2 regions of the Exiguobacterium sp. s150 genome follow, and region 1 is predicted to be linked to the other one. Evidence: predicted binding sites of a transcription regulator. Region 1 holds the regulator's gene; the other holds the start of a gene.
The links. Region 1 encodes NrdR, which represses ribonucleotide reductase genes. Its sites were predicted from a motif close to AACACNATATATNGTGTT; they were not measured.

Region 1 (14,920 bases):
ATTGCGCAGCCCGGTCGAGCGCACGCATGACACGCTCAGAGTCGACGCCTTTCTCGAAACGAGCGCTCGAATCGGAACGAAGCCCGAGCACACGACTCGTCTTCCGCACCGAGGCTGGAACGAAATAAGCGGATTCGAGCACGACACTCGTCGTCGTCGCGTCGACTTCGGTGCTCGAACCACCCATGACACCGGCGATGGCGACCGGCGCATTCCCGTCCGTAATGACCATCATCGATTCATCGAGCGTCCGTGTCACATCGTCAAGCGTCACAATCGTCTCGCCGTCGTGTGCTTGACGGACGCCGATGGCTCGGCCGAGCTTCGACGCATCGAACGCGTGGAGCGGCTGACCGAGTTCGAGCATGACATAGTTCGTCACGTCGACGACGTTGTTGATTGGGCGCACGCCCTCTGCGATCAAGACGTTCTTCAACCATTGGGGCGAGTCCTCGATTTTGACCCCATCCACGCGTCGCGTCGCGTAATACGGGCAGTTGTCTGTCTCAAGTGAGACCGTGACGTCATTATGACCAGTTGCCGCGACGTCCGTGTCCGGTAACGTGTACGGACGCTCCAAAATCGCTGCGACTTCGTGAATGATGCCATAGAGGCTGAGACAGTCCGAACGGTTCGGCGTCAAGCCGAGTTCGAGCACCTCATCATCGAGGTCAAGGAGACTGACGACGTCCGCACCGACTTCGACCGCTTCACGGAACGTATGGATTCCGTCTTGTTCGTCTTCGCGGATTTGCTTCTTCTCGAATCCGAGTTCCTCGAGCGAACAAATCATTCCGTGTGACTCGACGCCGCGCAGTTTGGCCTTCTTGATTTTCAAGCCAGGTAGCGTCGCACCGACCGTTGCGACGATGACGTGTTGACCAGCCGCGACGTTCGGGGCGCCACAGACGATTTGAGCCGTGTCACCACCGATGTCGACTGTCGTTACGTTCAACTTATCCGCTTCCGGATGCTTTTCGCACGTCAAGACGCGTCCGACGACGAGACCGCTCAATCCCTCGGCCCGATTCGTCACGCCTTCCACTTCAATCCCATTCTTTGTAATCAAATCGGCGAGCTGTTGCCCGCTCAAATCCGAGACGTCGATATATTGATTCAACCATTTTTTTGATAGTAACATGTGTGGTCCCCCTTAGAATTGCTCGATGAAGCGTAAGTCGTTTGTATAGAAGTGACGAATGTCGTCGACGCCGTGTTTGAGCATCGCCATCCGCTCGACACCGATGCCGAACGCGAAACCTGACATTTTCGTCGAATCGTAGCCCGCCATTTCGAGCACGCGTGGATGTACCATGCCGGCGCCCAAGATTTCAATCCAGCCAGTCCCTTTGCAGACGTTACAGCCTTTTCCGCCACACTTGAAACACGAAATATCGACTTCGACCGACGGCTCTGTGAACGGGAAGAAGCTTGGACGGAGACGAATCTCACGCGTCTCACCGAACAGTTGCTTGACGAACGCCTCGAGCGTCCCTTTCAAGTCGGCCATCGAGATGTGTTCATCGACGACGAGCCCTTCGATTTGCAAGAATTGGTGCGAATGGGTCGCGTCGTCCTCATCCCGACGATACACTTTCCCCGGGCAGATGATGCGAATCGGTTCACCGTTTGCGAGTAACATCGTCCGTGCCTGAACCGGAGACGTATGCGTCCGGAGTAACGTCTCGTCCGTGATGTAGAACGAGTCTTGCATGTCGCGGGCCGGATGGTCTTTTGGAAGATTGAGCATCTCGAAGTTATACAAGTCCGTCTCGACTTCTGGTCCTTCGGCAATCGTATAGCCGAGCCCGACGAACAAGTCTTCCATCTCGTCGACGATTTGCTGGAGTAGATGCGTATGCCCCGGGAGCGATGTACGTCCTGGTAACGTCACATCGATGGCCTCAGCGGCGAGTTTTGCTTCAAGCTCTGTCGCCTTCACCGACTCGATGCGTGTCTCGAGCGCTTCTTGGATTGCGGCGCGTACCGTGTTCGCAAGGTCGCCGACGACCGGGCGTTCTTCCGGTGAGAGCTTGCCCATGCCGCGTAACACCTCGGTCATTGGTCCTTTCTTTCCTAAGTACTTGATGCGGACTTCGTTCAACGCCTTTTGTGTCGAGGCGACCTCAATCTCTTGAAGGGCTTCCTGTTGTAACGCTTGTAATTGTTCTTTCATTAATAATTCCTCCTCTACAAAAAAAGTCCCTTCAGTCATTGACTGAAGGGACGAATCATCGCGGTACCACCCTACTTGGCCCGAAGGCCCACTTGAGAGCATCGGTATCGAGATGCCAACCCGGTGTTGTCTCCAACACGACTCCAGAGTGAATTCGGCGCCGCCCGAGGCGTCGGCTTCCAATCACGGCCGATGCTCCCTGTACTCGTTCGGTAGTTCGCGTACTATGCTCTTTCAACGTCTATCGTATATCGTTCAATATAATTAACCTATCATGAAACAGAATTGCTGACAAGATTAACGTAAGGCGATCCGGTACATGAGAATCCCAGCCGCGACCGCCGCGTTCAGCGACTCGGCGTCGCCGAGCATCGGAATGTGCACCCGGGTGTCACAGAGGGCAAGGACGTCCGCATGGACGCCTTGGGCTTCGTTCCCGATGACAAGCGCGACGCGGTCCCCAAAATCGATTTGGTCGTACGACTTGGCTTTTTCGAGCGCCGTCCCGTATACGTGGAACCCGTCACTTTTCAATTCCGGTAACGTCTCAAGTAAATCGACCGTGCGCACGTTCACGTGGAACAGTGAACCTTGCGTCGCCCGGACCGCCTTGGCGTTGTAGGGGTCGACCGTCCCTTTGCCGAGCAATACCGTATCGAACCCGGCGGCGTCTGCCGTCCGAATCATCGTCCCGAGGTTACCGGGGTCTTGAATCCGATCGAGGACGAGCACGTGTTTCATCTTCCGTTCGACCGGAGACATGTTGACGACCGCGAACACGCCTTGCGTCTTCTCCGTCTCAGACAAGATGTCCGCCACGTGATCAGAGAGCTCGAGGACGGGCATCTGATCAAGACGCCACGAACGCTTCGGCGTGTATGATTCGCCGACAATGAGCTGCACGAGCCGACCTGCACGAATCGCCTCGTCAACCAAATGCTCGCCTTCGACAAGGAACTGGCCGGACTCTTGTCTGCCTTTTTTCGTCATCAAGCGTTTCAATCGTTTAATCGTCTCGCTTTTCGTTGACGTGATTTTCGTCATATTATCCCTCTTTCAGCCATTGGACCGTCTTGTCGTCCAACCGTTTTGTGAGTGCGACGACGAGTTCGACGGCCGCCTCATAATCCGCTTTATGGATAATCGAGACGTTCGTATGCAAGTAACGGACCGGTACCGTGAGCGCGACCGCAGGCATCCCGATTCCAGATAAGTGGAAACGGCCTGCGTCCGTTCCGCCGCCTGGCGTCAAGTCGAGTTGATACTTGATGTCGTTTTCCTTCGCGACATCTACAATCAAGTCGATGAGTCGTGGGTTCGTGATGGTCGTCGCATCAAAGAAAATCACTTGAACCCCTTCGCCTAGCTTCGACAATCCTTCGGCAGCCGTCATGCCTGGCGTGTCACCCGGGATACCCGTGTCGACCGCGATGGCGACGTCCGGCTTGAGCATGTTGGCTGCCGTGACGGCACCACGCAATCCGACTTCTTCTTGAACGGTCGCGCCGGTGAAGACGACACCTGGGGCCTGATCTTCTTTTAATCGCTTCGCCGCCTCAATGGCGATGGCACAGCCGATTCGGTTATCCCACGCCTTGGCCATCAAGAAGTCTTCATTCTTCATGACCGTGAACTCGCAATGCGGCACGACCGTATCACCCGGACGAATGCCCCATTCCGCGACTTGCTCTTTTGACGTCGCCCCGATATCTAAGAACATGTCTTTGATCTCGACCGGTTTCTTCCGGGCTTCCATCGGCAAGACGTGCGGTGGTTTCGCCCCAATGACGCCAGGAATCTTTTCCCCAGAGCGCGTCACGACGTCCATCCGCTGGGCGAGCAGCACTTGATTCCACCAGCCCCCGAGCGCTTGGAAGCGAAGGAACCCGCCTTCTTCAATCCGTGTGACCATGAAACCGACTTCATCCATGTGGCCGGCAATCATGACACGTGGGCCATCGGCGTCTCCGGTCACACGACCGAACAAGCTACCGAGGCCGTCTTGTTCGAACGACTCGACGTGCGGTTCGAGGTATTCGCGCATGAGACTTCGCACTTCCCCTTCGTTCCCTGGTACGCCTGTCGCATCAGTCAATCGTTTCAACATATGTAAGGATTCATTCATCTCTAGATCGCTCCCTTGTCCGATTAATAGCCTTGATCTTGTCGCTCATGGTTTTGTTTATTTTTCGAGACATACGCCAACATAATCAATTCTTCATTGAAGCCTAACGTATATCCGAGTTCGAGATATGCCGCCATCAGCGTCTCGTACATCGCTTCCGTTTTCGACAAACCAAAGTTCGTCACTTTTCGGAATACGTCTAAAAAAGCATCAGTCGCATCAAGATACGAGCTACCGGCCGGGAACGACTCCCGTTCGTATCCGAGGGCGAGGCCGAGCGACAGTAAGAAGTGAATGCCGTCGACATACTCCTCTAAGATCACGTCTTGAGGCGACGGGCCTTTCGTCGACCAAAATTTAAAACTACGGGTCTCATTGGCGAGTTCCCCCAGTTCGACGAGCAAAGCGAGTAACCGCTCATCAAATTGGTTCCCGGATAATTGATGTTCTTCTTTGATCCGTTCGTCCAAACGACGTTGCTGATCAAATAATGTTGTCCAGTTCACCGGTTGCTCCTCCTATTCTCCACTTAAAGCAGTACTAAAATCATTAAAGACCAGCCCACTGCTAAAATCAATACTTGTAATTGGACGCTTTTTGGGGCATGAACGGACTTTTTCCGTGTCAAATGAAGCCCGAACAGCGCACCGATCGCGCCGCCCGCATAGGCGTATAGTATGTTGAATTCACCGTTGCCGTGCGTATAATTTTTCGCTTGGACGTACGTGAAGACGTTCAAGACGATGAGCGCTAACGCGACGATGGCCAGAACCGATTGATCCATGCGTTCCCCTCCTTCTCTTCATCTTAAGAAATTCACGAGAAAAAAGAAAGCGCCGAGATAAGGTCTCGGCGCTTTCGTTTGAACTTAAGCGTTCAATTTTGATTTAGCTGTGTCAGCGAGTGACGCGAACGCTTGTGCATCCGTCACAGCAAGCTCAGCAAGCATCTTACGGTTGATGTCGATCCCTGCAAGCTTGAGGCCGTGCATCATACGGCTGTATGAGAGGCCGTTCGTACGTGCTGCCGCATTGATACGTGTGATCCAAAGACGACGGAAATCACGTTTCTTCTGACGACGGTCACGGTATGCGTACATGAGTGACTTCATGACTTGTTGTTTTGCTACTTTAAAGAGAATGTGTTTCGAGCCAAAGTAACCTTTGGCCAATTTGATTTGCTTTTTACGACGTTGACGAGTCGTATATCCGCCTTTTACGCGTGGCATATGGTTTCCCTCCTAAATTCTTTCTGTATTACTTCGCGATCATGTTGCGAATGCGTTTGAAGTCTCCAGCTGATACGATAGCGCCTTTACGGAGCTTACGTTTTGCTTTTGTCGATTTGTTAGCGAACAAGTGACTTGTGTAAGCGTGCGAACGCTTGAGTTTACCTGATGCAGTACGTTTGAAACGTTTTGAAGCACCACGGTGCGATTTCATTTTCGGCATGAGTATTTCCTCCCCACTATGACTCGATGATTAATCTTCTTTCTTCGGAGCCAGCACTAAGAACATGCTGCGTCCTTCCATCTTCGGCTTTTGCTCAACAGTTGCCAAATCGGCACATTCCGCCGCCAATTTCTCCATGACGCGTTTCCCGATTTCAGAGTGCGTGATGGCACGTCCGCGGAAGCGGATTGACGCCTTCACTTTGTTTCCGTTCTCGAGGAACTTACGCGCGTTACGCAACTTCGTCTGGAAATCGTTTTCCTCGATCGTTGGGCTGAGACGCACTTCTTTCATCTGGATGACTTTTTGGTTTTTACGCGCTTCTTTTTCCTTCTTTTGAAGTTCGAAACGGTATTTCCCATAGTCCATGATTTTGGCGACCGGTGGGTTAGCTTTGTCGGCGACCAAGACAAGGTCAAGTTCAGCCTCTTCCGCTAAACGCAATGCCTCATTGCGCGATTGCACACCGAGTTGTGCACCGTCCGCTCCAATTAGGCGAACTTCACGGGCACGAATGTTTTCGTTGATAAAGAGCTCTTTGCTAATGGTTAGCACCTCCATCGTGCGAATGCACGAGTTTTAGATTGATAAGACAACATGGCAATAAAAAAAGCGTCGGCAGTTTCCCGCCCACACATCATTTCGGAGTCAACAGAGACGAATGCTCGGCTGCTTCACGTACATGATGGACCTGACCGAATCTGTTCGGACGAGGTGAGAAGCGGGCGCTTCTGCTTTGTTGTATTTAATCACTATGTCATCTTAACACTAGCAGGAAAAGATGTCAAGAATTCGCGCATGAATAATTGGTAGCTCACACTTTTATGATGATAACAGTCATTCCATCGTTTCGCAATACCTTTTGCGAGGGAATAAAAATAAAAAAGGGAGGGATGGCCATGAATTGGCGTAAAGATGTAGGCAGCGATCACGATTATCATGACCAAGTCGAACGCATCGTCACCGAGACGATGCGACACCATGGGTTAGAAGATGAAAAGTTAAAAGCCGTACTGACCGATTTATTAGAAGAGATGAACCGCATCACCCTTAAGATCGTCGATGACAACAAGAGCGCCCGCGACTACATTTATAAACGCTGGTATTAAAAAAGGGCTCGCGCCCTTTTTTTGTATAGTTAGTTCGTCAACGATTTGAAGAAGTTACTCAGTGCGGCGAACAACCGGGCGAAGAAGCCTTTCACTTCTTCTTGCTCGAGGAATGCTTGAACGTTTTGTCCGGCCCCTTTCAACCCGTCACTGATCGATGCCCAGTCAAGGTTCGCTTGTTGCATGTTTTCAAATAGCCCCGTCAATTGGTTCAACTGCGTGTCTGACAGTTGGACGTTGTTTTGATTGAGCACTTGAATGACGATGTCACGAATCTCGATGTTCGTCTCTGGCTTCTGGTTGGCGATCGCCGCCTTGATGTCGTTCATGAGCCCGGCGACATCCTCTTGTCCGACCGCTTTGCCGATCTCCGACGTGACGGCGAGCTCTTCTTGGGCGAGCGCCTTACGTTCTTCTGTCAGCTCGATGCCCGTCTCACTGGCGGTCACGTCATACGCCTTCACGATGCCTGTGAGAGCGGACGTACCGGTCACGCGAATCGGTGACGTGATGTAAATGTCCGCATCGGTCACGCCGGCCGTGACGAGTGCGTTCGCATACATGTCTTCTGTCACCCATGTGACGTTCTCTGTCTTAATGTTCAATCCGCTGCCTTCCTCCATCAATTTGATGCGGGCTGACGAGTACATGCCACCCCCGCGCTGGGCTTGTGGAACCGCGTCACCTAAATACTTCTCTTCATCGGCCACTGTCGTGATAATCGGGTCGATTCCGGCCGGTGCCTCGACACGTTCGAGCACCCACTGCTGCTGGTTCGAGGAAAGCGACTCCCCGAGCGTGACGATTGTATCGTCCACGATGGCTTCTGCGTTTACTTTTGGTATCATGCTCGTCGCGACGACCGAACCGACCGTCAGCGCTACGAATGGTTTCATAAAATTCAAAATGATCACTCCTTTCTTCTACCTTACGTGTTCTCACACCTATTCCGCATCCGTCTTTAGACCGAAAAGAAGACCATCCTTCGTCGAAGGACGGTCTCCTCAGTTAACGTGAACGGTTGGCGATTTCCGCAGTCAATGACGCGATAAATTCGTCAAGTGAAGCCGAAACTTGTTCTTGTTGGCCGTAACGGCGAATGTTGACCGCCCGCTCATCGCGCTCTTTATCGCCGAGCACGAGCGTCATCGGGATTTTCTTCATCTGTGCTTCGCGAATCTTATAGCCGAGCTTCTCGTCACGGAGATCCGTCTCGACGCGGACGCCGCGCTTGACGAGCTCCGCTTTCACTTCCGCGACATAGTCATCGTGGACATGCGAGACCGGAATCAATTTCACTTGAACCGGTGCGAGCCATGTCGGGAATGCGCCTTTATACTCCTCAATCAAGTAAGCGACGAAACGCTCCATCGTCGAGACGACCCCACGGTGAAGGACGATCGGGCGATGGTCTTTCCCGTCCGGTCCTGTGTACGTCAAGTCGAACCGCTCTGGGAGCAAGAAGTCGAGTTGAACCGTCGAGAGCGTCTCTTCTTTGCCGAGCGCCGTCCGGACTTGGACGTCAAGCTTCGGTCCGTAGAACGCCGCTTCGCCTTCGGCCTCGAAATACGGGAGGCCGAGCTCGTCCATCGTCTCTTTCAATTGACGCTGGGCCGTCTCCCAAATCGCATCGTTGTCGAAGTACTTCTCCTTGTCCGCCGGGTCACGGTACGACAAGCGGAAACGATAATCTTTAATCCCGAAGTCAGCGTACACTTCTTGAATCAAGTGGACGATGTCTTTGAACTCTTGCTTCATCTGTTCCGGTGTGACGAACGTGTGCCCGTCATTGAGCACCATGTAACGGACGCGCTGCAAGCCTGTGAGCGCCCCAGACATCTCATAACGGTGCATGCCGCCGAGTTCGGCGATCCGAAGTGGGAGTTCACGGTACGAACGTGGCTCGTGTTTGTAGATTGTCATATGGTGCGGACAGTTCATCGGACGAAGGACGAGTTCTTCGTTGTCCATCTCCATTTTCGGGAACATATCGTCTTGATAGTGGTCCCAGTGTCCAGACGTCTTATACAAATCGACCGAACCGAGCACCGGCGTATAGACGTGCTGATAACCGAGTTCGAGTTCTTTGTCGACGATATAGCGCTCGACCGTGCGACGAATCGAGGCGCCTTTCGGGAGCCACATCGGCAGACCTTGACCGACTTCTTGCGAGACGAAGAAGAGATCGAGCTCTTTCCCGAGTTTACGATGGTCACGCTCTTTCGCCTCTTCAAGGAGACGCAAGTGTTCTGCGAGCTGTTCTTTCGTCGCCCATGCTGTCCCGTAGATGCGTTGCAACATTTTGTTGTCGGAATCGCCTCGCCAGTAGGCCCCGGCGACGCTCATCAATTTGAACACTTTCAATTTCGATGTCGATGCGACGTGCGGTCCACGGCACAAGTCGAAAAATTCGCCTTGATGATACATCGTGAGCGTCTGGTCGGCCGGGATATCTTCGAGCAATTCGATTTTGAGTGGGTCACCGAGTGCCTGATAGCGGGCGAGCGCTTCGTCACGCGAAACGACTTCACGTGTGATGTCGAGGTTCTCATCGACGATGCGTTTCATCATCTTCTCGATTTCAGGCAAATCCTCTTCGTTGATACGACGGTCCATCTCGATGTCGTAATAGAAGCCGTTCTCGATTGTCGGTCCAATCCCGAGGTAAATCGAGCCTTCATCACCGTAAAGGCGCTTGATTGCTTGCGCCATCAAGTGAGCCGTCGAGTGGCGCATCAAGTCGAGGCCGTCCTCGGAGTCCGGCATGACGAGTTCGATGCGACCGTCTTGTTCGATCGGGCGACGATAATCGATCAATTCCCCGTCAATTTTTGCGGCGAGCGCTTTTTTACGGAGGCCCGGGCTAATCGAACCTGCTACTTCTTCTGCTGTGATGCCGGCTTCGAACTCCTTGACGGCACCGTCTGGAAATGTCAAATGAATCATGTAACTTCCCCTCTCTTTTCATAAAAAAATAAAAAAAGCCCATCCCTATGAAAGGGACGAGCTTTGATTCTCGTGGTACCACCCTCGTTCCCAAGCAGACGCTTGGCTCGAACACACGATAACGAGTGTGACTCGCCGCACGATTGACCCGTGCGGTGCTCGGAGGGAGTAAAACGTTCGGCGTGTCTAGGAAGCTCTCACCAACCTTCCCTCGCTTTGAAACCCGTGACGACGTCTCATGTCCTCTGTCATTGCATCCATTATATGCTATTAGTATAGTCAACCCGTTCGAGAAATACAATCCTTACCGGCGACGATTTTCACCTTTCAACTCGATTTGTGTCGTCGTCGTCGAGATGCGCTGCATGAGCCGTTGCGCTTTCATCTTATTTTGCGGGGATCCGTCAATCGAGAAATGGGTCTCGAGCTCTTCGCCACTGAAGTTCGAACTGTATAGCGTCGGTAACCGGTGCATCATCCGGTACTGCAAGATGATGCCGAACAGCTCGTCGCGCACCCACGGGCTAATCGCCTCGGCCCCGATGTCATCAATCAACAGCACGGGCACGTGTTGGAACGACGTCAAAAACGAATCGAACGAGTCGGTCCGGATTTTCCGTTTCGCTTCCGAAACGAAGCCAGGGGCGTGGACGAGAATCGTCTCGATGTCGGCCACTTTCAACTCGTTGGCGATGGCTGCGAGCAGATACGTCTTCCCGACGCCGAAGCTGCCGTGCAGATACAGACCGTTCACTTTCTGTCTCGTCTTCATCCCGGAGACGAACCGCATCGCCTCACGGAGTGCGATTTTACGGGCGTCATCCGACCAATCGAACGATTCAAAGCTCGCTTCACGCACTTCTTCCGGCAAGAACAGGCTCTTGAACTTTCGGTCCATCTCTTTTTGCCGACGCGCTTGACGATGTTTGACCGTTTCCTCGTAACGGATGGCGACTTGTCCGAGGTCGACATAGAGGACGGGCTGGTGGCCCGGAATGACGGCGTTCGCCTCGATGAGCACCTTTCCGTCCATCTGTTCGGCATACTCGCTCAGTTTCGTGAAGCCGAGCTCGATTGCCGCCTCATCTAGCTCCGGATGTTCCTTTAAGAAGGCGATCACGCCAGGATGGTCGAGGGTACGCCGACGAATCGACTCGTACGCTTCCCGAACTTCTTTCCGATTCATCATCTGGGCGAGCGTCTGATTGATACGTTCCATGTCCCTCATCCTTTCTCTTTCAACTCATTGAGCAACTTGACGAGTTCAGCGTCATCTGGCACCGACGCCTCGAGCTCTTGTTTTCGTTTCTGGTCGTACGAGCGTTGCTCTTTCGCGTCCTCTTCGAGCCACTTCGGCAGTTCGGTCTGCGGCGTCTTGCGGCGTGAGCCGACCGTCGTCCGTTGCACGTTCTCGCGCTTCTGTTGTTTCTTCTCAATCAACGCGTCTTGTGTCGCTTCTTGGTCGAGCGCATCTTTCGCATGCACATACCCGGCCGTCTTCCAGCTCGTGGCGATGCGCATCACGTAATTCTCACTAAGCCGCGTCTGCTTCTTCACTTCGATGCAGTAATAGAACAGTGCGTTGATGACGCCTGGGGCGAGTCCGAGCGTATCGACCATCTCGATGATGAGTTGTTCGTCGCTCTTCGATAATTGCGGCGTCTTCCGAAGCGTCGAGACGTATTGATGCGGATGCGCCGTCTCCATCACGTTCGGATCGTCCAAGTCCCCGAGTTCGGTCTTCGTCAACTCGTTCGCCTTCGCTTTTCGATGCCTTGTCTGCTTCTTCTTCAGCTGGAGCACCATCTGGCGACAGCCGTCTCGCTTCTCTTGTTCGCTGAGCGGCAGGTACGCTTCATGGACGAAATACTCTTTCAACATTTCGGCCATCAACTCTTCATCGATTTGAGAGACGTAGGCGAGTTTCGTGATGGTCTCATCCAACTTTTTCGTGAAAAAGCCTACCGGGAAGTTCGTCAACTTTTTGACGATGTCCATATCGAACGTATAGTTGATCTCGATTTTCGCACGGTCCGGTTTCTCATAGTTTTTTTGCGTGAACGCCATATGGTTGACGCCTTTGACGTCGAACACCTCGTTAAAATCTTTCGTCACTTCGACGATGCCGGCCGGAAGCGGGTCGATCGTGAATCGACCTTGCAACTGTTTGAAGCGGACCTCACCTACCTTGTAGAAGAGAAAACTCGACAACAGGCCGTCGTTCAAGAACGTGTGCGGCGCGAGCGGGACCCGCAACTGATACACGTACTGCGTGACGCGCGCGTCTTTCGTCTTATACGTTCGCACGAGTCCAATCGCTTCGAGCCGGAACAGGCTGTCCGTCAGCTCGTTAATCGAATACTCGAGCATTTCACATAAGGCGCTGTGTGACATATAATTCGATTTCATTTTCCCAGGTTTCAGTTCACTCCAAAGCGTCTGATAGAGCGCGAGCGCTTTTACCCCGATGACCGGTTGATACAGATGATAGAGCGATTGATAGGACTCGCGATCGACGAGCCCCGTGCTCATGATGAGCAGTTCATCGGTCCCAAAGATGGTCCGTTCTTTTTCCATAGTGATTCTCCCCTGAAAAAAGGCGACCAGAAGGCCGCCCTTAGTTGGTCGATTTTTCTTGCTTCATTAAATCTTCTAGTTCTTTAAAGAACACGGAAATATCTTTGAATTGGCGATACACCGAGGCGAAACGGACGTACGCCACTTCGTCGACGCGGGCGAGTTCGTTCATGACGAGTTCGCCGACTTGTTCACTCGGAATCTCGGACTGGCCGAGCGCACGTAACTGTTGTTCGACTTTCGTGACGACACCTTCAAGCTGTTCGAGCGTGACCGGACGTTTCTCACAGGCGCGAATGATCCCGCGAAGCACTTTCTCGCGACTGAACTCTTCTCGATTCCCATCTTTCTTGACGATGATGAGCGGCGTCTGTTCAACCGTCTCGAACGTTGTGAACCGATAGCCGCACTGCTCACACTCGCGGCGACGGCGAATCGAATAAAAATCCTGAACTGGACGGGAGTCGAGCACCCTCGTTCCGTTATGATCACATTTAGGACAACGCATGCTCAAGCCTCCTTATCATTCAACAGTTTTGTTTCCGATGGCTCGGAGCGGGAATTTTTGTTGTAACGCCTCATAATACGTCACCACGATTTGACGAAGGTCTGGACCGAAGCGGCTATCCCGGTTCAACGTGAAGTCGACCGCTGTCCGTCCCCCGTCGACTTGAATGACAGTCGCGAGTGCGTCCCATCCGTCACCTTGAAACGCGAGTTCACCTCGGTCTGCATCGACACGGCGAACCGTCTGCCCTTCTGTCTTGATTGTTTCCTCGAGCCACTTCAAGACGGCGTTCGGAGACGCGGCATAGTAACGGGTGCGCAACGCTTCCTGTTTATGCGAATCATCTGTCTGCATATGTGTTTGAAACTTATCGAATACTCCCATTTTCCACCTCAACAACTCATTTATATACGTTAAGCATATCAAAATTAAGGCGTTAACAAAACAATTAAAAGGGCTGACCGAAAATCGGCCAGCCTCAAAAGGTCAATCTGATTATTTGCTGATTGCCACTTGCGCTTCAGGAACACGGATTGGTCCCATTCCACGATCAAGTTTGACGTCTTCACGCACTTTCGCGTCCAAACCTTCAGCGATATACTGCGACGCTGTAGCCGGATCGATGCGGTCCCCACATGTGAACACATCGACTGATGCGTAGCCATGCTCCGGGAAGCTGTGAATCGTCAAGTGCGATTCTGAGATGATCACGACTCCACTCACACCGTGCGGCGCGAATTTGTGGAAAGCAACTTCACGGACTTCAGCGCCCGAGCGAAGTGCTGCATCGACGAACAAGCGCTCGATGTAGTCGATATCGTTCAATTTGTCGGGATTGCACTCCCAAAGTTCTGTAATAATGTGACGTCCCATAGTATCCATATTAGTGGATCCCCCTTTACATCAATGGTCTCAAAGTAGTTGATGATCACTCACTTTGTGCCTGAATCGCCCACAACCACGGGGGCAAGTTAGTCCAGAGAGGTCCTAACCCTTTAAGTTGCGTTTGTCAGACCAATTGAAGTTCACGAGTTAGAGTGTATCGTGTTTGGGACGTCGTTACAAGACATTTGTTTCATTTCTTTAAAAATATTTTTCGATAAATATATTTTTTTAGGCGTGGGTTTCTTGTTGCCCGATTTGAAGGTAGCTCGCGACCATGTCCAACAAATCGACGACACGGCATGAATAGCCCCATTCGTTGTCATACCACGCGAGTACTTTGACATGGTTCCCTCCAATCACCATCGTCGAATCCGCATCGATGATGGACGAGCGCTCATCGCCATTGAAATCGATGGAGACGAGCGGTTCGGTCGATACACCGAGAATGCCCGTCATCTCCCCATGGGCCGCACGTTCGAACGCTTCGTTCACTTCATCGACCGTCACGTCCCGGCGCAATTCGACGACGAGGTCGACGAGTGAGACGTTCGGGGTCGGCACCCGGAGCGCCATCCCGTTCAACTTACCTTGAAGCTCTGGCAGTACGAGGCCTATCGATTTCGCGGCCCCTGTCGAAGTCGGTATAATCGAAGTACCACAAGCACGGGCCCGACGTAAGTCTTTATGCGGGTTGTCGATGTTGTTTTGGTCGTTCGTGTACGCATGCACCGTCGTCACGAGACCGGTCTCGATCCCGAACGTCGAGTCGAGCACTTTGACGACCGGTCCGAGACAGTTCGTCGTACACGAGGCGTTCGAGATGATGTGGTCGTGCTCCGGTGTGTACTCCCGATCATTGACCCCCATCACGATCGTCCGCACGTCGCCTTTACCAGGCGCCGTCAAAATCACTTTCTTCGCTCCGGCCGTCAAATGTTTCGACGCACCGATGTCTGAATTGAACTTCCCAGTCGCTTCAACGACGATTTCAATGTCGAGCTCGCGCCACGGCAACTTCTCCGGGTCTCGCTCGGCCACGAGTTCGATTCGCTTCCCGTCGACGATAAGCGCATCCCCATGCGCTCGAACCGTCAACCCGAACGGTCCGTGGACCGTGTCATGTTTAATCAAATGCGCCAGCGT
Region 2 (14,920 bases), on a different contig from region 1:
AATCTTCCGGACTTTTTTGTCTGCGGGGACACGGTGTTTCCAGGCGCAGGGACGATTGGCGCGATGACGAGCGGGTTGCACGTGGCCCGGGCGCTCGGCGTGACGTTATAAGGAGACGATGGAAGATGATGAAAAAGCGATTTGATGAACTGACGACGCGTGAGCTGTACGCGCTCCTTGCCCTACGGACGGAAGTGTTCGTCGTTGAACAAGAATGTGCATATCAGGAGGTTGACGGGAAAGACCTCGATGCCGTCCATTATTGGGTGGAAGAAGGGGGCGAAGTCGTCGCGGCCTTGCGTGTTTTAATTCACGCTTCACCCATTGCGATCGGCCGGGTCGTGACGAGACCGGGGCATCGGGGCAACGGCTATTCGCGTCAATTGATGCAGGCCGCGGTCAACGATTACGGGGGAGAAACCCTCTACTTACAAGCGCAGACGTATGTCGAACCGTTTTATGCGAGTTTCGGGTTCGAGCGGACGAGCGATGAATACGATGAGGACGGGATTCCCCACGTCGACATGGTACGAAAAAGCAACGCTTGAACTGAATCCATGATGTACCTTTCCGAATTCGTTCATGGTAGAATGATGGAGAACACTCGCGCACGTTTCGTGCGATCACATTATAGACAGCAAAGGGGTTTACGAACGTGACTGACCAACAAGTGATTGAAAAAGCAAAAGAATTGGCCGAACTTCTCGCGAAGACGCCAGAAGTGGCGCGTTTCAAAGAAGCAGAGACGAAAGTGAACGAAAGCGAACGCGTGCAAACGCTCATCAAACGCATCAAGTTCTTGCAAAAAGAAGCGGTCAACTGTCAACACTACGGGAAGACAGAGGCCCTCGCGAAAGTCGAACAGAAAATCGACAAAGCAATGGACGAGCTTGACGCGATCCCGGTCGTCCAAGCGTTCCAAGAGACGCAAGTTGAGGTGAACGACCTGCTTCAATACGTGACGGTGACGCTTGCGAACTCAGTGACCGACCGCATCATCGAATCGACAGACGGCGACGTACTCGCTGGTAAAACAGGAAGTGGCATGGCGGCCGAGAAATCACGCGGCGGCTGCGGATACTAACAAACAGCTGGCCTCTGGTCAGCTGTTCTAATTTCTAGAGGTGAAAAAAATGGAAATCATACATCAAACCCCGATGATGAAACAATACTTCTCAATCAAGGCGGACCATCCAGACGCCTTTTTGTTCTATCGACTTGGCGATTTTTATGAGCTGTTCTTTGAAGACGCGCAAATCGTAGCGAAAGAACTCGAATTGACGCTCACATCGAAGAACGGGAAGAACGCGGAACATCCTATTCCAATGTGTGGGGTTCCTCATCACTCGGCCGCTATCTACATTGAGCAATTGATTGAGAAAGGTTTTAACGTCGCCATCTGCGAACAGATGGAAGATCCAAAAGCAACGAAAGGGCTCGTCAAACGGGAAGTCATCCAAGTGATCACACCTGGGACGTATATGGCCGCCCTCGGTGACAAGGAGAACCGCTATCTTGTCGCGGTGACGAACCATCCACTCGGCTACGGGGTGGCACGCGGCGATGTGACGACAGGTGAATCTTGGCTCACGACTCTCCCGACACGTGAAGCCGTACGTCGTGAGATGGAAGGGCTACTCCCGAACGAGGTGCTCGTCTCGGACGAACGTTTGAAGGACGTGTTGGCACCGCTCGGGATCCCACTCTCGGTTCAAACCGACCGGATCGATAGCGACTTGGCCGTTGACGCTAGAGACGAGGCGCAACGAGACGCGTTCGCCTTGCTATACGCATATTTGACACGAACACAAAAACGTTCGCTCGACCACTTGCAACCTGCCGTTGCCTATGAAGTCGAGCAGCACATGCAGCTTGACGCCAACACGGCCCGAAACTTGGAATTGTTCCGCTCGGCCCGTTCCGGGGAACGGAAAGGGTCGCTCCTCGCCCTGTTAGATGAGACGACGACCGCGATGGGAGGGCGACTATTAAAACGTTGGCTCGAACAACCGCTCTATACGGAAGGGGCGATAGAAGCGCGACTCGATGCGGTCGAAAACTTGTTAGACGACTTCATGTTACGTGACCAACTCCGCGAGCAGTTGAAGTACGTATACGATATCGAGCGTCTCGTCGCCAAGGTCGGATACGGGACGGCAAACGCCCGCGACCTCGTGCAGTTGCGCGATACGTTATCCCGCATCCCGGACGTGCGCGCCCTGTTACAAGCGGTGACGGCGTCAAGGCTTCGTCAAATTGATGCGGAACTCGATTCGTTTGAGGAATTAGCGGAATTGCTTCACCGAGCGCTCGTCGACGCACCGCCCATCTCGACGAAGGAAGGCGGCATGATTCGAGAAGGGTATTCGAGCGAGCTCGACGAACTGCTCGAAGCGAAAGCGAACGGGAAGACGTGGATTGCCAACCTTGAACAACAAGAGCGTCTTGCGACCGGAATCAAGTCGCTCAAAATCGGTTATAACCGTGTGTTCGGTTACTATCTTGAAGTCACGAAAGCGAACGCGAAGCTGCTCGAGGAAGGGCGGTATGAACGGAAACAGACCCTAACGAACGCCGAGCGTTACGTCACACCGGAATTAAAAGAAAAAGAGGCGCTCATTCTTGGGGCCGAAGAGAAGAGTTGCACGCTCGAGTATGACTTGTTCGTGGCACTTCGAGACGAGGTCAAGCGCGAGACGAAACCGTTGCAGCGGCTTGCCCGTTCGCTCAGTGAACTCGACGTCTTGCTCAGTCTCGCCATCGTCGCCGAAAAACGGGATTACGTTCGCCCGACGACGGCGAAACATGTTCAAATCGACCGCGGCCGCCATCCTGTCATCGAGACGGTGCTCGGGCGCGGCGAGTACGTCGCGAACGACTTGACGCTTGACGACTCGCGGCGGATGCTCCTCATCACGGGACCGAACATGTCCGGTAAGTCGACGTACATGCGTCAATTCGCACTCATCGCCATCATGCATCAGATCGGTTCGTTCGTCCCGGCCGAAGCGGCCGAGCTCCCATTGTTCGACCGTATCTTCACGCGAATCGGGGCAGCCGACGATTTAGTCAGCGGCCAGTCGACGTTCATGGTCGAGATGACCGAGACACGTCAAGCCGTCACGGAAGCGACGGAACATAGCCTCATCTTGCTCGATGAGATTGGACGCGGGACGTCGACGTATGACGGGATGGCGCTCGCGCAAGCGATCGTGGAATATATCGCGGCCACGATCGGCGCGAAGACGCTCTTCTCGACCCACTATCACGAGTTGACCGTGTTGGAACAGACGATCTCGACGCTAGAGAACGTGCACGTCCGCGCAGTCGAACGTGATGGTCGCGTCGTCTTCTTGCACGAGGTCCACCCAGGCAAGGCGGATAAATCGTATGGGATTCACGTCGCCGAGTTGGCCGACTTGCCGGCAGATTTGATTGACCGGGCCCGGTCCATTTTAGAGCACCTCGAAGCCGAACCGGCGCCGGATGAAGCGAAGCGAGAAACACGCCCGACAAGTGAGACGGATGTGGCCCAGCTGTCCTTGTTCGAGAAATCGGACAGTTTAACAGACGAACTGCTCGCGCTCGATTTACTCGCCATGAATCCGATTGAGGCGATGCAGGCGCTCTATGCGCTACAACAAGCTGCGAAGAAAGGATGAGACGATGGGAATCATTCAAGAACTCCCTGAACAGTTAGCCAACCGAATCGCGGCGGGCGAGGTGGTCGAGCGACCCGCCTCGGTCGTCAAAGAACTCGTTGAGAATGCGATTGACGCCGGCGCGACGAAGATTGAGGTCGAGCTCGTCGAGGCCGGGATTCGGCTCATCAAAGTCCGGGATAACGGACACGGATTTTATGAAGATGACGCACCGCGCGCTTTTCTCCGTCACGCGACGAGCAAGATTCGCGACGAGCATGACTTGTTCCGCATCCGAACGCTCGGTTTCCGAGGCGAGGCCCTCGCGTCGATTGCCTCGGTTAGCCACGTTACGCTCAAGTCACGCCGCGCTGAAGAGGTCGGATTTGAGATGACGCTCGAGGGAGGGGTCTTGACCGAGACGAAGCCTGCGGCAATGAACGTCGGAACGGAGATCACGGTCAGCCAGCTGTTTTACAATACGCCGGCCCGGTTGAAATATTTGAAGACATCGGCGACCGAACTCGCGAGCATCACGGATACGTTGAATCGTATCGCCCTGTCTCATCCGGAGGTTCGTCTTGCAGCCTATCATGAAGACAAGGAGTTGTTGCGGACGAACGGAAACGGTGACCTTAAACAAGTGATGCTCGCCATCTATGGACGCCAAGTCGCCTCTCAAATCGTGACGGCGTCGAGCAAGACGAACGACTATAGTTTGAGCGCGTATCTCGTCCGTCCGGAAGTGACCCGTTCGAATAAACAATACGTGACGCTCATCTTGAACGGACGCAGCATCAAAAACTTCGCCCTCACCCAAAGCGTCCTCGAAGGCTATCACACGCTACTCCCGATCGGCCGTTACCCCATCGCTGTGCTCGAAGTGAACATGGACCCGATGTTGATCGATGTCAACGTTCACCCGACGAAGCGCGAAGTCCGGCTCTCAAAAGAAAAAGAGTTATGTCAATTGATTCGAGACACGGTCCAACTGACGCTTCGTGAGCAACGCCTCATCCCGACGGTCCAACCGAAACCGAAAGTGGAACGCGCCCAGACGGAACAAGCGCGACTCGACTTTACCGTCGAGCGCTCGCCTGAAGTGAAAGAAGAGCCGGCATGGAACTACCCGATACCACGTGAACCGATCACGTCGCCGAGCCAGTGGGCACCAACGCCTTTGAACAAGGAAGTCTCGCCGAGGCACGAGCCTGATTCGGAGGCCACCCCGATGAAACAGAAGAAGGAGCGGCTCCCCGAGCTCGACGTCATCGGGCAATTACACGCGAGTTATATCGTCTGTGGCGGCGAGGACGGCATGTACGTCATCGACCAGCACGCCGCGCAAGAACGGATCAAGTATGAACTGTTCTATGAACAACTCGGGAATCCGGGGAAAGAGTACCAGCTACTCTTGTTACCGCTCACGCTCGAATTCACCCAGCAAGAAGCGCTCGCCATCGAAGAAGTGCTGCCGCTCTTAGAAGAGGCCGGGATTCAACTCGAGCCGTTCGGGGGGAACACGTTCCTCGTCCGAGAGATTCCGACGTGGTATCCGCAACACGACCTTGAAGGAACGGTTCGGGATTTAGTCGAGATGGCGATTCGCGATCGTTCGATTGACCTTGCCAAATATCGCGAGGAGGCGTCCATTTTGATGGCATGCAAACGTTCGATTAAAGCGAACCATCCGTTGAACGTCGAGATGATGCGCCAACTGATTCACGACTTGTCGGAGACAGCGTCGCCTTACACGTGTCCGCACGGTCGCCCAATCCTTGTTAAATGGAGTACGTACGAACTTGAGAAACTGTTTAAGCGTGTCATGTGACAACGTTGTAATCTTTTTTAACGGTCTGTAACGTTTACCCGATGCGTGACGTGGGAACATTATACACATGTCGCTCAACGCATCGAGGTTGAGAGGTGGCTCTTTCACTGCCTCACCCTCAAGATGTAGACATGATCCATTAACCAGTAGGGGGAAAAGATTATGGCAGACAAGCTTAATGTAACGAAACGAGAGTTACGACCACGATCGGTCCGTGCAAACTTACGCAAAGAAGGAAAAGTGCTAGGTGTCGTTTACGGCTACAAAGTCGAGAGCACACCAGTCGCGTTTGAAGAGATGGCACTTCGTAAAATCCTTCGTGAGCATGGTGATAACGCCTTGATCGAACTCAACATCGACGGCAAGAAAGTGAACACGCTCGTTCACGGGACAGAAGTTGACCCGTTCACGAACGAGTATAAGCACGTCGAGTTCATGGCCGTGAAGATGGACGAAGCAACAGAAGTCGAAGCGGACGTCACGCTCGTCGGCGACGCGAAAGGTGTCAAAGAAGGCGGCTTCTTGGCACAAACGCTCTATAAAGTCACGGTATCGGCCACACCTGCCAACATTCCAGAGCGCATCGAACTCGATGTATCTGAACTTGGCATCGGTGACTCGGTGACGGTAGCGGACATTCCAGAAAACAAAGACTACGAGGTTGTCTCGGATGGCGAACTTCAAATCGCATCGGTTAATGAGCCGGTATCACTTGAAGAGCTTGAAGCAGACACAGATACTACGCAAGAAGGTGAAACTGAAGCGACTGAAGAAGTGTCGGCTGAAGCATCTTCGGAAGAGTCTGAAGAGAAGTCTGAAGACAAAGAATAAGCTCGATCGAACGACCCTTTGCGAAGGGTCGTTTTTTTCGTCACAAATCCGACATATGTAAACGATTACGATGTGAAAAATGTGTCAACATGGTCTAAGGTCGATTGCAATTTATTGGATTCGGGCTTATATTGTTAATGATTTCACATGTTCGTTCTTATTATAAAGGTTCATTCAAACAGAAAGAAGGGTTTGTGACATGGCATCAATGGAAATCCATGCACTTGAATCATTACGGAAGAAAGCCCAGGCGTCATCGCACATGATTCATTATCGGCCAATGGAATACTTTTTACGGGCGATGCTCGCCGGGATCTTTATCGGGTTCGCCGCCATCTTCACACTAAAAGTCGTCAATGGCATGTATCTGCTTGATTCGCCGTTCACGACGCTCATTGGCGGCTTTTCGTTCGGGATCGCACTCGTCATGATCATTTATGGGGGAGCTGAGCTGTTCACGGGGAATACGATGTACTTCACGACGTCGACGTTGCGCGGATATACGACGCTCAGTGATACGATGCTCGTCTGGTTATTGTGCTTTGTTGGGAATGCAGTCGGCGGAATTTTGTTCGCCATATTGCTTGCCCCGACCGGAATCATTCAAGAACTTGGGATGAACAACTGGTTGTTCGCCGTCGTCGAGAGCAAGATGCACCATACGACGGTCGAGATTTTCTTCCGTGCCATCTTCTGTAACTGGATGGTTTGCCTGGCGATTTTCTTGCCGAAACAAATGAAAAATGAATTTGCGCAAATCTTCTCGATGATCTTCCTAGTCGCGGTCTTCTTCGCTTCAGGATTCGATCATGTCATCGCGAATTTCGTTTTGTTCGCGCTCACGCTCGTCGTCCCGCACCCAGAGACAATCAGTTTCGCCGGGGCGATTCACAACTTGGTTCCGGCGACGTTCGGAAACATCATCGGAGGTGCCTTGTTCATGGGGGCCATCTATACGTGGTTGAACGCGAAAGGATTGCGGGAAGCCCAAGAGTCAGAAGAAGTCGAGTTGACGATCGTCAAACCTGCTAAAGAAGTATGACTTATATCACGAATCGTAACAGTCGAGTCCCTGCCTAGGGTTCGGCTGTTTTTTGTCATGTTTGCCCTATAAAGATGTCACAAAGTCGTCCCGCATAAATGCCTGCGAACGTGACATAATCTATATATAGATGATTAGTTCGCTGTTTACAGCGAATGGATTCAATATATAGTGAGGTGTTGCAGGGTGAATTTAATTCGATTGTATGAAGATGTCTGTGTCCTCCCTGACCAGGATTTGGTCCAAGAAAACGCGAACGTGGACGGCAAGTCGCCGCTCGGGAAGCTGGCTCGCTTGTCCTCGGAAGTGTCAAAAGAACTCGCGACGACGTACTTGTTGTCCGAACGCTCGCGACGTGCGGTCGCCGATAATTTTTTATACATTCACGATGCAGACTATTACGTGACGGGCTCAACGACGTGTTGCCAAATTCCGCTCGGTGACTTGCTAATGAACGGCTTTCACACCGGACATGGGACGATTCGGCCCCCGAAAGACATCCGGTCGGCGATGGCACTCGCCTCGATTATCCTTCAGGCGAACCAGAACATGCAGCACGGAGGACAGGCGTTCCCAATGTTTGACGTTGATTTAGCTCCCTATGTGGAGAAGACGTATGAACGTCACCTCGAACGACTCCGTCATCTCCCGGTCGAGTTGACGGACACCGAGATGCGTACGATTGCGGAAGAAGAGACGATTACGGCGACGTATCAAGCGTGCGAGGCGTTCATCCACAACGCCAACTCGATGCATTCCCGTGGCGGTGGGCAAGTTCCGTTCGTTTCCATCAACTATGGGACGGATACGTCACGATGGGGCCGAATTTTTATTCGGGAACTGTTACGCGCGACCGAACGCGGTCTCGGGAATGGCGAGACACCGATCTTCCCGATTCAAATTTTTAAAGTAAAAGAAGGCGTCAACTTCCATGAGGGAGACCCAAACATCGACTTGTTCAAACTCGCTTGTCGAGTGACAGGGAAGCGGCTGTTCCCGAACTTTTCCTTCATCGACGCCCCGTTCAACGCGCAATACAATGACGGTACGCCGGAGTCCGAGGTCGCCTATATGGGTTGCCGGACACGCGTGATGGGCAATCGGCACGGCGCTGAGACGTCGATCGGACGGGGAAACTTGTCGTTCTCGACACTGAACTTGGTAAAGATGGCCCTCGTTTCATCTGACATCAAAGCGTTCTATCGTATGCTCAACGACTATTTCGACATCGCAATCGAGCAATTACGCGACCGGTTCGAATACCAGTGCAAACGCCGAGCCGATGAATTCCGTTTCCTTTACGCACAACATGTTTGGCGTGGCGGCGAGACGCTCGCTCCGGATGACGAGGTCCGCGACGTATTGAAGCAAGGTACACTCTCGGTCGGTTTTATCGGGCTGGCCGAGACGTTACAGGTTCTATTGGGGTCGACCCATGCCGAGTCGCGAGAAGCTGAACGACTTGGCCTAGAGATCGTGACGCATCTAGCCGAGCGGGTGAAAGAAGCGGCCGACCGATATGATCTAAACTTCTCGCTCCTTGCGACCCCGGCGGAAGGGTTGTCCGGCAAGTTCGTCGTGAAAGATCAGGAAGCGTTCGGGATGATTGAAGGCGTGACTGACCGCGCGTTCTACACGAACTCGTTCCACGTGCCAGTCTATAAAGATGTCTCGATTCGTGAAAAAATTAGAATTGAGGCGCCTTACCATGCCCTTTGTGACGCTGGCCATATCACGTATGTCGAAGTCGATGGTTCCCTTGCCCATAATTCGGAAGCCGTCGAGGCAATCGTTAGACTGATGCGTAAACATGACATTGGCTATGGGTCGATCAATCACCCGGTCGATCGTTGTGGGAATTGCGGACTTGAAGGCATCATTGATGAAGCATGCCCGACTTGCGGGGAGTCCGAGCAAATTGAGCGTATTCGCCGTATCACAGGATATTTGGTCGGCACAATGGATCGATGGAACTCGGCAAAACGGGAAGAAGAACGAGCGAGGGTGAAACATGATGCGCGTCCTATCCGTCATTGAAGATTCGGTCGTCGACGGGCCGGGAATCCGTACCGTCGTCTTTACAGCGGGCTGCCCGCATCACTGCCGAGGCTGTCACAACCCGGAGTCATGGAATCCAGCCGGCGGGGAAGAGGTGTCAGTTGAGACACTTCTAGAACAGATCCAAGTGTCTGGGTGGGACGGGGTTACCGTTTCAGGCGGTGAACCGTTTATGCAACCGAAAGAGTTGGCGGCTCTCGTTCGGGGCTGCAAGCGATTGGCAAAAAACGTTTGGGTTTATACCGGGTATACGCTTGAGTTACTTGAACAGATGAATGACGAACACGTGACGGACGTGCTCAATCAAGCCGACGTGCTCGTCGACGGGAAATTCATCGAGTCCCTAAAGGACCGATCGCTCCGGTTTCGAGGTTCGAGCAATCAGCGCATCATTTTTTTGAACAAAGTGTGATCGGGGCGAATCGCCTCGATTTTTTGTATACTCATAAAAAAGGGGGAATTTACATGAAATGGTGTACATATGAACGTGACGGGGAAGTAGCGATTGGGATCGTCGAAGGGACGAACGTGTATGACGTCAGTAATCAATTACATACGAACGCATTGTTAGAAGTCATCGCCCGTGAGTTCGAGCCAGACGTCGACCTAGACGTCGCACCGCGCTATCCGCTCGAATCGGTCAAACTGCTCGCACCGTACCGTCCGCTCAAAAACGTCATCTGTATCGGAAAGAATTACGAAGAACACGTGAAAGAGATGGACACGGCAGGGGCCGGGAAGCTCGTCATCTTCACGAAGGCGCCGACATCGGTCGTCGGTCCAGACGCAGTCGTCGAACGACATCCGGAGCTGACCGACCAGCTCGATTATGAAGGGGAGCTTGCCGTCATTATCGGCAAGTCGGGCCGCGATATCGAACACGTCGAGGAACACATCTTCGGCTACACGGTCTTAAACGACATTACGGCGCGAGACGTGCAAAAACAACACGTCCAATTCTTCCGCGGCAAGTCGTTTGATACGTTCTGTCCGATTGGCCCTTACGTCGTCACACCGGACGAGCTCTCATTCCCGCTCACGATCGAGACGACCGTGAACGGGGAACTTCGACAAGCCGGCACGACCGCCGACATGATTCGGCCGATTGAAGAATTGATTCGGACGCTGTCAAAAGGAATGACGCTCGAAGCCGGGGACATCATCGCGACCGGAACGCCTGCTGGTGTCGGCCATGGGATGAAACCACCTGTCTATTTACAGACAGGCGACACGGTCGAGGTATCCATCTCGGGGATTGGTTCGCTACGAAATATCATCGTCTAACACATTGACGCAAATTGTGAAGAATCTTGTAAACGCTCCGTCAATTCTCGATGAGCGGATCGGTTCCGATTATAATCAACATAGAGATTAGAGGAAACATCATTGAGGAGATGAATCAATATGGAACGAAATGATCACACACCTGAAGATAAACGACGCGACGAATGGCTCGACACGGAAATCGGGTCATCGACACGTTCGCCCGAACCACCGCGAGTGGAACGGCCGGCGAGACCGTCCTTCCTCGGACGGATGTTCCCGGGATTTGTCGGAGGGGTCATCGGGGCGCTCGTGACCGGGGCGGTCGCGTTCCCGTTTCTCGACCAACCGGTGTCGAACGTGAACGATACGGCCGTCACCTCGGAAGGGACACCGCTTCAGACGTCCTCGAACGTCGGGGACACGTCGGTGACGGATGCCGTCGCTGCCGCGCAACCGGCCGTCGTGACCGTGAACAATTTCGCGACGCAAGGTTTCTCGAGCCAGTCGGTCGAGGCCGGTGTCGGCTCTGGGGTCATCTATAAAAAAGAAGGCGACGCTGCATATATCGTCACGAACCATCACGTCGTCAACGGGGCTGACCGATTGACGGTCACGTTTAACGATGGGAAGACGGCGGATGCGACACTTATGGGCAGTGATGCGACGTATGACTTGGCCGTCTTGAAAGTCGATGCGGCCGACGTGCCAGCCGTCATCAATATCGGTAAGTCCGGCGAGTTGAAGCCAGGACAGACCGTCATCGCCATCGGCAACCCACTCGGTCAGTTCGAAAACTCGGTGACGCGTGGTGTCGTCTCGTCGACGTCCCGACTTGTACCGGTCGACACGGATGAGAACGGACAAGCCGATTTCAACGCCGAGGTCATTCAGACCGATGCGGCCATCAACCCTGGTAACTCAGGCGGCGCCCTCATCAATGAGGCGGGTCAATTGATTGGCATCAACTCGATGAAAATCGCGACAGATGCCGTGGAAGGGGTCGGCTTCTCGATTCCAATCGATATCGCCTTGCCGCTCATCAACCAAATCGAGCAGACGGGCGAGGTGAACCATCCGTCGCTCGGGGTCTCGCTCCGCGACGTGTCGGAGTTTCCGCCTGGATACTTGACCGAACAGATCAACTTACCGGAATCGGTGACGAACGGGACGATTATCATCGATGTGCAGGCGAACAGTTCAGCAGCACGAGCCGGACTTCAAGCCCGTGACGTCATCGTCAAAATCAACGACCAGGACGTCTCGTCGTTCATCGACCTCCGGAGCGAACTCGTTCGCGATACGGACGGGACGGTGTCAATCGAGTACATTCGTGACGGTCAGACCGAGACGGTGGACGTCGAGATTCAAAATGCGAACGGTTCAGCACTCTAAAAGGTGGGCATCTTGCCCGCCTTTTTTGATATGCTTAGAAAAAAGGAGGGATTCATTTGCTTCGTATCTTCTATGGCATATTATTTTTAGGCGCCGGCGTCATGCATTTCGTCAACGAGCGTGCCTTCATGTCCATCATCCCGAAGGCTTGGCCGTTCAAACGGTTCATGGTCCAAGTGAGCGGCGTGATCGAGATTGTGTACGGGACGTTGCTGCTGCTGAATCGGGGCACACGGTTCGTCAAGCGGACGGGACCGGCCTTCTTGCTCGCCGTCTTCCCGGCGAACATCAACATGGCGCTGAAACCGTCGCGAATCGGCGGAAAGACGATCCCGAACTGGGTAACGTGGCTCCGTTTACCGCTGCAATGGGTGCTCATTAAAGGAATTAAAAAAATTTAGTACATACGGAGGGGGAAAGTCATGGCTACGAACGTATTGACGTGGTTCGACCACTTTCACACGCATCCGGAAGTGAGCTGGAAAGAAGTCGAGACGACGAAGACGATTGCAACGATCTTGACCTCGCTCGGCGTATCGCACGACACGTTCGATGACGTCACGGGCGTGTTGGCAGAGATTGGGGACGGCGAAGACGTCATCGCCGTCCGGGCCGATATCGATGCGTTATGGCAACAAGTCGATGGGACGTTTCAGGCAAACCATTCGTGTGGTCACGACGCGAATATGAGCATGGTGCTCGGCGCGCTCGATCTTTTGAAAGATGAGCCGTTACAAAAACGGATCCGCTTTATCTTCCAACCGGCAGAAGAGCAAGGCAACGGGTCGCTCGCGATGATTGAGAAAGGCGCCTTGATCGATGTGACGGAACTATACGGAATCCATCTGCGTCCAATCGAGGAGCTCGCGCTCGGTCAGTTCGCGGCGACGATTCAACACGGGGCCGCCATCTTTTTAAGAGGCAAGGTCATCGGCGACGACGCGCACGGGGCACGTCCGCACCAAGGACAAAACGCGCTCGACGTCATGTTCACGATTCATCAACAGTTGAAAAACATCTATCTGTCGCCGTTCGAACCTCATTCTGTGAAGTTGACCGGGGTGCAGGCCGGCAGCGACAACGTGAACATCATCCCTGGGAACGCCACGTTCTCGATTGACGTACGGGCCCAATCGAACGAGGAATTGCTCGCCTTGCGTGACCGGGTCGAGACAATGCTGCATCAGATTGAATCGCTTCACGGGGTGACGCTCGAGTGGGAGTGGCAAGACTTCACACCTGGAGCCGTCGTCGGCAAACGCTCGAGCCGGCATGCGACGGATGCGATCACGAGTCGGTACGGAAAAGAGGCGCTCGTCGAACGGATCGTGACGTCCGGGAGTGATGATTTTCATTTTTATACGGTGAAAAAAACGGAACTCGACGCAACGATGATTGGCATCGGCGCCAACTTGACGCCGGGGTTGCATCATCCGCACATGACGTTCGATCGGTCGGTTTTACAGGAAGGGGCAGTCTTGTTGGCGGATACGTTGCGCCGGGCTGCCACGGAAAAATGAGACGGAAGCGAATCGCTTTCGTCTTTTTGTTATTGCCAACGTCTAATGTAAGCGTTATCATAATCCTATTAGCGACAATATAACGACAATTCTGAATTATTCGCTAACGGGGAGGAAATTGGATGGAACAGGGGAACAAGCAAGAAATGAAACTCGGATGGGCGCTCTTGCCGCTACTTGTCATGATCGGGGTCATGCTCGTGGCGATTGTATTGCTCGAGCAAGGACCACATATCCCGCTCATCATCGGGACGGCGGTGGCATCGATGGTCGCCTACAAGCATGGCTTTAAGTGGAAAGAGATTGAAGAGATGATGTACAAAGGGATCCGGCTCGCCTTGCCGGCGGTCGTCATCATCATTCTCGTCGGTTTGACGATTGGGGCATGGATTGGGGGTGGCATCGTCGCGACGATGATTTATTACGGCTTGACGATTATCTCGCCGGCTTATTTTCTCGTCACGATCTGTTTGATTTGTGCGGTCGTCGCATTATCGATTGGAAGCTCATGGTCGACGATGGGGACGATTGGTGTCGCTGGCATGGGGATTGGACTCAGCATGGGGATTCCGGCAGCGATGGTCGCGGGGGCGGTCATTTCCGGTGCCTATTTCGGGGATAAAATGTCACCGCTGTCGGATACGACGAACTTGGCTGCCGGCTTGACGCATACAAACTTGTTCGAACACATCCGTCATATGCTCTATACGACGGTTCCGGGCCTTTTAATCGCGCTCGGTGTCTACTTTTGGCTCGGCAGACGGTTTAGCGAGTCGGGGACCGATTCATCAGACATCACTCAGACGCTCGCGATCTTGCAAGACAGCTTCTTCATTTCACCATGGCTCTTGTTGATCCCGCTCGCGGTCATTGTACTCGTTGCGAAAAAAGTGCCGGCGATTCCGGCCCTCGTCGTCGGGATCGCGCTCGGGTTTCTCGCTCAATATGTCATTCAAGGCGGGACGCTCGCGGACAGTGTCGGGGCGTTGCAGAGCGGATACGTCATCAATACGGGGAACGAACTCGTCGACAACTTGTTCAGTCGAGGCGGGTTAGACGCGATGATGTATACCGTGTCGATGACGATTGTCGCGATGACGTTCGGCGGAATCTTGGAATATTCGGGTATGCTCCAGTCGATTATGAATCAAATCGTGAAGCTTGCGAAGACGGCCGGTTCGATGATTGCGTCGACGATTTTGGCAGGGTTCGCGACGAATGCCACATGTTCCGAGCAATACATATCGATTGTCGTACCGGCTCGCATGTTCGCCGGTGCTTATGAGAAGATGGGGCTTCAATCGAAGAACTTGTCGCGTGCGCTCGAGGACGGGGGGAC

Region 2: the regulator NrdR is predicted to act here: its motif matches at 7,504-7,521, upstream of KNP76_RS00050 (anaerobic ribonucleoside triphosphate reductase).

The regions. Positions count from the first base shown of each region.
Region 1 is NZ_JACSMC010000007.1:1,351-16,270, forward strand. It holds gene pheT (phenylalanine--tRNA ligase subunit beta) at 1-1,141, opposite strand, end outside; gene pheS (phenylalanine--tRNA ligase subunit alpha) at 1,154-2,176, opposite strand; gene KNP76_RS05480 (TrmH family RNA methyltransferase) at 2,474-3,220, opposite strand; gene KNP76_RS05485 (M42 family metallopeptidase) at 3,222-4,301, opposite strand; gene KNP76_RS05490 (dUTP diphosphatase) at 4,325-4,807, opposite strand; gene KNP76_RS05495 (hypothetical protein) at 4,831-5,085, opposite strand; gene rplT (50S ribosomal protein L20) at 5,170-5,529, opposite strand; gene rpmI (50S ribosomal protein L35) at 5,558-5,752, opposite strand; gene infC (translation initiation factor IF-3) at 5,783-6,313, opposite strand; gene KNP76_RS05515 (hypothetical protein) at 6,652-6,861, shown strand; gene KNP76_RS05520 (DUF1002 domain-containing protein) at 6,891-7,757, opposite strand; gene thrS (threonine--tRNA ligase) at 7,870-9,807, opposite strand; gene dnaI (primosomal protein DnaI) at 10,112-11,026, opposite strand; gene KNP76_RS05535 (DnaD domain protein) at 11,032-12,384, opposite strand; gene nrdR (transcriptional regulator NrdR) at 12,425-12,892, opposite strand; gene KNP76_RS05545 (hypothetical protein) at 12,908-13,246, opposite strand; gene speD (adenosylmethionine decarboxylase) at 13,388-13,774, opposite strand; gene KNP76_RS05555 (glyceraldehyde-3-phosphate dehydrogenase) at 14,006-14,920, opposite strand, start outside.
Region 2 is NZ_JACSMC010000001.1:3,482-18,401, reverse strand. It holds gene KNP76_RS00085 (phytoene desaturase family protein) at 1-111, shown strand, start outside; gene KNP76_RS00080 (GNAT family N-acetyltransferase) at 126-548, shown strand; gene KNP76_RS00075 (YlbF/YmcA family competence regulator) at 656-1,084, shown strand; gene mutS (DNA mismatch repair protein MutS) at 1,134-3,662, shown strand; gene mutL (DNA mismatch repair endonuclease MutL) at 3,667-5,472, shown strand; gene KNP76_RS00060 (50S ribosomal protein L25/general stress protein Ctc) at 5,635-6,303, shown strand; gene KNP76_RS00055 (formate/nitrite transporter family protein) at 6,512-7,345, shown strand; gene KNP76_RS00050 (anaerobic ribonucleoside triphosphate reductase) at 7,532-9,382, shown strand; gene nrdG (anaerobic ribonucleoside-triphosphate reductase activating protein) at 9,360-9,815, shown strand; gene KNP76_RS00040 (fumarylacetoacetate hydrolase family protein) at 9,869-10,687, shown strand; gene KNP76_RS00035 (S1C family serine protease) at 10,808-12,061, shown strand; gene KNP76_RS00030 (DoxX family protein) at 12,118-12,462, shown strand; gene KNP76_RS00025 (amidohydrolase) at 12,484-13,581, shown strand; gene nhaC (Na+/H+ antiporter NhaC) at 13,728-14,920, shown strand, end outside.